Regions from separate parts of the Clavibacter nebraskensis NCPPB 2581 genome, predicted to be linked through region 2. Evidence: riboswitches for the same ligand, from Rfam matches in the RefSeq annotation. Region 2 holds a riboswitch; the other holds the start of a gene.

Region 1 (4,377 bases), 730 kb from region 2:
CATCGTGGGTGACGGCGAGCACGCCGACGCCCTCCCGGTCGACGAGGTCGGCGAGGAGCGCGACGAGCTCGGCCCAGGTGCGGGCGTCCTGCCCGAACGTCGGCTCGTCGAGCACGAGGAGGCGCGGCGCGGTCGCGAGGGCGGTCGCCACGGAGAGGCGCCGCTTCTCTCCGCCGGAGAGGGTGAAGGGGTTGGCCTGCGCGAGGCCGTCCAGGCGCAGGCGGACGAGCAGCTCGTCGACCCGGCGGGCCGCCGCGGCGGGATCCGTGCCCACGGCCCGAGGACCGAGCTCGAGCTCGGCGCGCACGGTGCCGGCGAGGAATTGGTGCTCCGGGTCCTGGAAGACGGTGCCGATGCGGGCGGCGAGCTCGCGCGAACGCCAGGCGGCCGGATCCGCGCCCAGGCCGTCCGCGAGGGCGGCCTCGGCGACGACCCGGCCGGACAGCGCGGGCAGCAGGCCGCCGAGCGTCAGCGCGAGCGTGCTCTTGCCGCCGCCGTTCGGCCCGGTGAGGGCGGTGACGCGGCCCGAGGCGAGCGCGACGCCGACCCCGTCCGCCACCGCGGGGCCGCGCGCCCCGCCACGCCCGACGGCGAGGCCGTCCGTGCGGAGGAGCGCCGCGGGTGCGGCCCGATCGCGCACCGGCGCGGCCGGCTCCCGGCCCGGCACCCAGACGCCCGCGGCCGCGAGGGACGCGCCCTGGTCGCGGAGCACGCCGTCGGGCACGCCGTCGGCGAGGATCCCCCCGTCGGCCCCGAGCACCACGACCCGGTCGACGAGGTCCTGCCAGACGGCGACCCGGTGCTCGATGACGACGAGGGTCGCACCGCTCGCCTCGACCACGGACTCGACGGCGCGCCGCACCTCGCCGACGCCCTCGGGGTCGAGGTTCGCGGTCGGCTCGTCGAGGAGCAGGAGACCCGGTCGCATCGCGAGCACCCCGGCGAGTGCGAGGCGCTGCTTCTGGCCGCCGGAGAGCGCGGTCGTGGAGCGGTCCAGGGCGACGTCGAGGCCCACCGCGTCGAGCGCGGCGCGCACTCGCGGCCAGATCTCGTCACGCGGGACGCCGAGGTTCTCGCAGCCGAACGCGACGTCGTCCCCTACGCGGGAGAGGATCACCTGCGCGTCCGGATCCTGCAGCACGAGCCCCGCGCGGCCGCGGCGGGCGGCCGGATCCGACCCGTCGACGAGGAGGGTGCCGCGGGTCTCCCCCTCGTCGTCACCGCCGAGGACGCCGGCGAGCGCGTGCATGAGCGTCGTCTTCCCCGCTCCGGACGCGCCGAGCAGGAGGACGCGCTCGCCCGGCTCGATCACGAGGTCGACGTCGCGGACCCCCCAGGCGCTCCGGCCGGCGTGCCGCCAGCCCCAGCCCTCGGCCCGGACGGACGCGCCGCCCGCCCGCTCGGCCGTCGCCTCGGGCCCGGCGAGCGGGACGCGCGAGGCGTCGATCGACGACGGGCGGCGGCCCGGCCGCCGCACGGTCAGACGCGGGCCGCGATGTCGCGGCCCGAGGCGAAGCGCGACAGCGCGCCGGTGCGGGCGAGCGCCCGGGCGACGAGCCACGAGAGCAGCCCCGCGACGACCCCGCCCGAGACGAGGGCCCCGACCGTGTAGATCGTCGCGAACAGCGGCGTGGATCCCGGGTAGTAGGTGATGAGGTCGGTGACGGCCATGCCGAGACCCGCGCCCATGCCCGCGAGCACGGCGACGTAGGCGCGCCAATTCGCGTAGAGGAAGACGAGCAGCACGAGCTCGGCGCCGAGGCCCTGCGTGAGGCCGGAGAGCAGCGTGCCGACGCCCCAGACGTTCCCGACGAGCATCGAGACGAACGCCGCGAGCAGCTCGCCGTAGAGGGCGGCGCCGGGCTTGCGGATCACGATGCCCGTGAGGACGCCCGCGAACAGCCAGCCGCCGCCCGCGAGCGCCTGGAGGCCTGGCAGCAGCGGCTCGAAGAAGCCGCCGACCGGCACGGACGCCGTGTTCCAGATGACGAAGACGAGGCCGGACGCGACGCCGAGCACGCTCGCGACGACGATGTCGATGACCCGCCAACGGGCGCGTAGGCCGGAGCGGGGGCTGCGGGCGCCGGTGTCGACGCTCGCGGCGGATGCGGTGGACGAGGATGATGCGGTCATTCGACGTGCCCTTCGGATGGGTGGAAGAGGGCACGGGTGCGAGATGGAAGCCTCCCTGCGCTGGCATGATCCAGATCAGGTTCGACGGTCGAAGACTGGGTGTCTTCCTCTCAGCCCGGCTCACCGGACTCCCGTGTTCACGGTGAGCATAGCGCGCGGGCGACGCGCCCGGGACGACGGGGCGACATGGATGACGGGGCCCCGCACGCACGGGAGCGCGGGCGCCCGAGGGCACCCGCGCTCCGCGGTGGACGTGCGTGCGCTACTTGAGCGTCTTGATGAGCTTGACGAGGACCTTGCCGGAGATCCAGATGACGGGCGTGGCCACCGCGAGCAGCGCGATGACGTTCGGCTGGAACCGCACCGCGCCGTCGGTGGCGATGTACGCGCCGATGGGCCAGCTGGCGCCGCCGCCCCCGCCGCCACCGGCGACGTTGCCGTCGGAGTCGGGGAGGTCGCTGCCCCCGCCGAAGCCGTACCAGGCGAATGCCACCGGCACGATGGTCGAGCCGTCGATGTCGAGGGGGTCGCCGTAGACCGTCCCCACTCCGGCGTTCTTCACGTTCTCTGCGAGCTGTGCGACGAGGTTGGTCATGCGTCCCACCGTACCCCGCGGGGCCCGGAGGATGCGGGCCGATCCGGGTCGTCACGGTACCCTCGCCCCTGGTGCGCCGCTGCGTCGCATCCGGCTCTCCAGCCACTGCGGCCCACGCGGATCCACCGCCTGCCCCGCCCCCGACTGACCCCGCGCGTACGCCTGCGCACCGCCGGCGGACGAGTCGACCCAACTGGAGGACCGCTTGAAGACCTGGCCCGGAAACCCCTACCCGCTCGGCGCGACCTTCGACGGGAGCGGCACGAACTTCGCGCTCTTCAGCGAGGTCGCGGAGTCGGTGCAGCTGTGCCTCATCGAGGAGGGCGGCACCGAGACCCGCGTGGACGTGACCGAGGTCGACGCGCACGTCTGGCACTGCTACCTCCCCCACGTGCAGCCGGGCCAGCGCTACGGCTACCGGGTGACCGGGCCGTACGAGCCGGAGGACGGGCACCGGTCGAACCCCGCGAAGCTGCTGCTGGATCCGTACGCCAAGGCCACCTGCGGCGAGTTCGACTGGCACCCGTCGCTCTTCGCCTACGAGTTCGGCGACCCGGCCAGCCGCAACGACGAGGACTCGGGCCCGCACATGATGCTCGGCGTCGTGGTCAACCCGTTCTTCGACTGGGACGGCGACCGCCTCCCCCGCACGCCGTACAGCGAGACCGTCGTCTACGAGGCGCACGTGAAGGGGCTCACGCAGCTGAACCCCCGGGTCCCCGAGGAGCTGCGCGGCACGTACGCCGGCATCGCGCACCCCGCGGTCATCGACCACCTGCAGAAGCTCGGCGTGACCGCGATCGAGCTCATGCCCGTGCACCAGTTCGTGCAGGACAACACGCTGCTCGAGAAGGGCCTCCGGAACTACTGGGGCTACAACACGATCGGGTTCTTCGCGCCGCACAACGCCTACTCGTCCACGGGCGAGCTCGGCCAGCAGGTGCAGGAGTTCAAGTCCATGGTGCGGGCGCTGCACGCCGCCGGCATCGAGGTCATCCTCGACGTGGTCTACAACCACACGGCCGAGGGCAACCACCTCGGGCCGACGCTCTCGTTCAAGGGGATCGACAACCAGGCCTACTACCGGCTCATGGAGGACGACCCGACGTACTACATGGACTACACGGGCACGGGCAACTCGCTCAACGTGCGCCACCCGCACGCGCTGCAGCTGATCATGGACTCGCTGCGCTACTGGGTCACCGAGATGCACGTCGACGGGTTCCGGTTCGACCTGGCGTCCGCGCTCGCGCGCGAGTTCTACGACGTCGACAAGCTGGCTACCTTCTTCGAGCTCGTGCAGCAGGATCCCGTGGTGTCGCAGGTCAAGCTCATCGCCGAGCCGTGGGACGTGGGCCCCGGCGGCTACCAGGTGGGCAACTTCCCGCCGCAGTGGACCGAGTGGAACGGCAAGTACCGCGACACCGTGCGCGACTTCTGGCGCGGCGAGGCCTCCTCGCTCGGCGAGTTCGCGGCGCGCATCACGGGCTCGGCCGACCTCTACGAGCACTCGGGGCGCCGACCGGTCGCGTCGATCAACTTCATCACGGCGCACGACGGCTTCACGATCGCCGACCTCGTCTCCTACAACGAGAAGCACAACGAGGCGAACGGCGAGGACAACCAGGACGGCGAGAGCCACAACCGCT
Region 2 (4,377 bases):
GTCCGCGAGGGCGACTGGTGGTACTACGCCCGCACGGTCGAGGGGTCGCAGTACGCGATCCGCTGCCGCCGTCCCGTCGCCGGCCCCGACGACTGGACCCCGCCCGCCATCGAGCCCGCGGCCGACGGCACCGCGATCCCCGGCGAGCAGGTGCTCCTCGACTCCAACGCCGAGGCGGAGGGCCACGAGTTCTTCTCGCTCGGCGCGTTCGAGGTCAGCCCCGACGGATCGCTCCTCGCCTACTCCACCGACACCGAGGGCGACGAGCGCTTCACGCTCAAGATCCGCGACCTCGCCACGGGCGAGGACCTCGCCGACGAGATCCCCGGCACGAGCCACGGCGCCACCTTCTCGGCGCACGGCGACCACCTCTTCTACGTCACGGTCGACGACGCCTGGCGCCCCGACACCGTGTGGCGCCACCGCGTCGGCACTCCCGCGTCGCAGGACGTGAAAGTCTTCACCGAGCCCGACGAGAGCTACTTCGTCGGCTTCGGCATGACCCGCAGCCGCCAGTACCTCGTCATCGAGGTGGGCTCGAAGATCACGACCGAGGTGCTGCTGCTCGACGCCGGCGACCCCACGGGTTCGTTCCGCTCGGTGTGGCCGCGCCGCCACGGCGTCGAGTACGACGTCGACCACGCGGTCATCGACGGGAGCGACCGGCTCCTCATCCTGCACAACGACGGCGCCACGAACTTCGAGCTCATCGACGTGCCGGCCGACGACCCGACCTCCACCACCGACCGCCAGGTCGTCATCCCCCACGACGACGAGGTGCGCCTCGAGGACGCCAGCGCGTTCGCCGACCACCTCGTGATCTCCTACCGCCGCGAGGGCCTCACCCGCGTCGGCGTGATCCCCTTCGACAGGATCCTCGACGGCGAGCAGCTGCACGAGATCGCGTTCGACGAGCCGATCTACACGGTCGGCACCGCGGGCAACCCCGAGTTCGCGCAGCCCACCGTGCGCCTCGGCTACACGAGCCTCGCGACCCCGGCCACCACCTTCGACTACGTGCTCGCGACCCGCGAGCTCCGCCTCCTCAAGCAGCAGCCCGTGCGCGGCGGCTACGACCCGGACGACTACGTGCAGACCCGCGAGTGGGCGACCGCGGAGGACGGCACGGAGATCCCCCTGTCGGTGGTCTACAAGCGCGGCCTCGTGCACCCGGGCACCCCTGCGCCGCTCCTGCTCTACGGCTACGGCTCGTACGAGGCGAGCATCGACCCGTCGTTCTCCATCGCGCGGCTGTCGCTGCTCGACCGGGGCATGGCGTTCGTCATCGCGCACGTGCGCGGCGGCGGCGAGATGGGCCGGCGCTGGTACGACGAGGGCAAGACGCTCACCAAGAAGAACACGTTCACCGACTTCGTCGCGGCCGCCGACCACCTCATCGCGCGCGGGTGGACGAGCCCGGACAAGCTCGTGGCCGAGGGCCGCAGCGCGGGCGGGCTCCTGATGGGCGCGGTCGCGAACATCGCGCCCGACCGGTTCGCCGGGATCCTCGCGGGCGTGCCGTTCGTGGACGCGCTCACGAGCATCCTCGACCCGTCGCTGCCGCTCACCGTGATCGAGTGGGACGAGTGGGGTGACCCGCTGCACGACCCCGAGGTCTACGCGTACATGAAGTCGTACACGCCGTACGAGAACGTGCGCGAGGGCGTGGAGTACCCGCGGATCCTCGCGGTCACGAGCCTCAACGACACGCGGGTGCTCTACGTCGAGCCCGCCAAGTGGACGGCCCGCCTCCGCGAGGTCGGCGCGCCCGTGCTGCTGCGCACCGAGATGCAGGCCGGCCACGGCGGCAAGTCGGGCCGCTACGACGCGTGGCGCGAGCGCGCGTCGGACTACGCGTGGGTGCTCGACGTGGCGGGGCTCGCCTAGCGCGCCGCCGCCCCTCCGCCGCCGGTCGTCCTGGCGGGTGCGACGCGTCTCCCCCTAGGGTGGATCCCTGACACGGGGTGCCCACGAGGGCTGAGATGAGACCCGTCGCACCTGATCCGGTTCGCACCGGCGGAGGGATGTCATCATGAGCGCTGCGCGCCCATCCACCCAGGTCACCTGGACAAGGACCGCCTCCGCGGATCTCCTCCACCGGCTGCGGGAGCGCCAGCCGCTCGTGCAGTGCATCACGAACGCGGTGGTCACCGGCTTCACCGCGAACGTCCTCCTCGCGCTGGGCGCCGCGCCCGCGATGACGGACATACCGACCGAGGCGGGGCCGTTCGCGCGGATCGCGTCGAGCCTGCTCGTCAACCTCGGCACGCCGCACGTGGAGCAGCGGGAGGCGGCGGTCGAGGCCGCTCACGCGGCGCGCGAGGCGGGCACGCCGTGGGTGCTGGATCCCGTCGCGGTCGGGGCCCTGCCGGTGCGGACGCGGCTCGCGCACGAGCTCGTGGCGCTGTCGCCGACGATCGTGCGCGGCAACGCGTCGGAGGTCATCGCGCTCGCGACCGGCGGCGCGGGCGGCCGCGGGGTCGACGCCACCGACGAGGTGGAGGCGGCGCTCGACGCCGCGGCGCTGCTGGCGCGCACCTACGGCACGGTCGTCGCGGTCTCGGGCCCGGTCGACCACATCACGGACGGGACGCGGATCGTGCGCGTGCACACGGGCGACGCGTGGCTCACGAAGGTGACGGGCGGGGGCTGCGCGCTCGGCGCGGTGATGGCGGCGTTCGCGTCGACGGATCCGGATCCGCTACGGGCCGCCGTCGCCGCGACGAGCGTCTACACGATCGCGGCCGAGGTCGCCGCCGAGGGCGCGCGCGGGCCGGGATCCTTCGCGGTCGCGCTGCTCGACGCGCTCGACGCCGTCACCCCCGAGCTCGTCGCCCAGCGCGAGCGCCTCTCGTGAGCGCGCTCGACCTCTCCGTCTACCTCGTCACCGACCCGGCCCTGTGCGGCGAGCGCGGCGTGCCCGCGGTCGTCGCGGCGGCGGTGGCGGGCGGGGCGACGGCGGTGCAGATCCGCGACAAGCACGCCAGCGCGGCCGAGCTGCTGGCGACGGTGGTCGCGGCGGCGGACGCGATCGAGGCCCACGCGGCAGCGCATCCGTCCGCGCCCCGGCCGCTGTTGCTCGTCGACGACCGCGTCGACGTCGTCCTCGCGGCCCTCGCCCGCGGCGTGCACGTGGACGGCGTGCACGTCGGCCAGTCCGACGTGCCCGCCGACCTCGTGCGGCGGATGCTCGACGCGGCCAGCCCCGACCGCCGCCTCGTCGTGGGCCTCACCGCGAACACCCCGGCGCACGTGGAGGCGGTGCGCGCGCTCCCCGCCGGCACGGTCGACTACCTCGGCGTCGGCGTGATCCGCCCCACGACCACCAAGCCCGGCCACCCGACGCCGCTCGGGCACGGCGGGTTCGGGATCATCGCGGGGCTCTCCCCCGTCCCGTGCATCGCGATCGGCGGGGTGGACGTGCGCGACGTGGACGCGATCGCGGCGGCAGGCGGCGCGGGCACGGCCGTCGTGTCGGCCGTGTGCGCGGCGGAGGATCCGGAGGCCGCGGCGCGCGAGCTCGCGGAGGCATGGGGGCGGGTGCGCGCAGCGGCCGGCGATGCGACGGCTCCCGCGGCCGACGTCGTGACGGCAGCCGAGGACGCCGCGTCCGCTCCCGCGCTCCGCCCGGTCCCCCGCGTGCTCAGCATCGCGGGCACGGATCCCACGGGCGGCGCCGGCATCCAGGCCGACCTCAAGTCCATCGCGGCGAACGGCGGCTACGGCATGGCGGTCGTCACGGCGCTCGTCGCGCAGAACACGCGGGGCGTGCGCGAGATCCACGTGCCGCCCGTCGCGTTCCTGCGCGCGCAGCTCGACGCGGTCTCCGACGACGTCGTCATCGACGCCGTGAAGATCGGCATGCTCGGATCCGCCGCCGTGGTCGACGAGGTGGCCGACTGGCTGCGCGCGGTGCGGCCCCCGGTCGTGGTGCTGGATCCGGTCATGGTCGCCCAGTCCGGCGACGCGCTCCTCGACGCCGACGCGACCGAGGCGCTCCGCCGCCTGCTGCCGCTCGCCGACGTCGTCACCCCGAACCTGCCCGAGCTCGCCGCGCTCCTCGGCGAGCGCGAGGCCGACGGGTGGGAGGCCGCGCTCGCGCAGGGCCGGGCCCTCGCCGCGCGGCACGGCGTCCGCGTCATCGTCAAGGGCGGCCACCTCCGCGTCGACGACTGCCCGGACGCGCTCGTGACCCCGGCCGCGGCCGGTGCGGATCCGACGACCCATGTGGTCGACGGCCCGCGCATCGCGACGACCAGCACGCACGGCACCGGCTGCTCTCTCTCGAGCGCGCTCGCGACCCTGCACCCGCGCCGCGGCGACTGGCTCGCCGCGCTGACGGAGGCGAAGGCGTGGCTCACCGGATCCCTCGCGCAC

Evidence for each region. A riboswitch is a leader RNA that binds a small molecule or an ion and turns the genes downstream of it on or off. The one in region 2 is predicted to bind thiamine pyrophosphate.
Region 1: it holds a riboswitch for thiamine pyrophosphate, as region 2 does, so the genes downstream of both, CMN_RS06910 (ECF transporter S component) here and thiM (hydroxyethylthiazole kinase) in region 2, are expected to answer to the same signal.

The regions. Positions count from the first base shown of each region.
Region 1 is NC_020891.1:1,463,654-1,468,030, reverse strand. It holds gene CMN_RS06915 (ABC transporter ATP-binding protein) at 1-1,477, opposite strand, end outside; gene CMN_RS06910 (ECF transporter S component) at 1,480-2,133, opposite strand; TPP riboswitch at 2,169-2,269, opposite strand; gene CMN_RS06905 (hypothetical protein) at 2,396-2,728, opposite strand; gene glgX (glycogen debranching protein GlgX) at 2,934-4,377, shown strand, end outside.
Region 2 is NC_020891.1:2,191,235-2,195,611, forward strand. It holds gene CMN_RS10300 (S9 family peptidase) at 1-1,887, shown strand, start outside; TPP riboswitch at 1,951-2,042, shown strand; gene thiM (hydroxyethylthiazole kinase) at 2,033-2,857, shown strand; gene thiD (bifunctional hydroxymethylpyrimidine kinase/phosphomethylpyrimidine kinase) at 2,854-4,377, shown strand, end outside.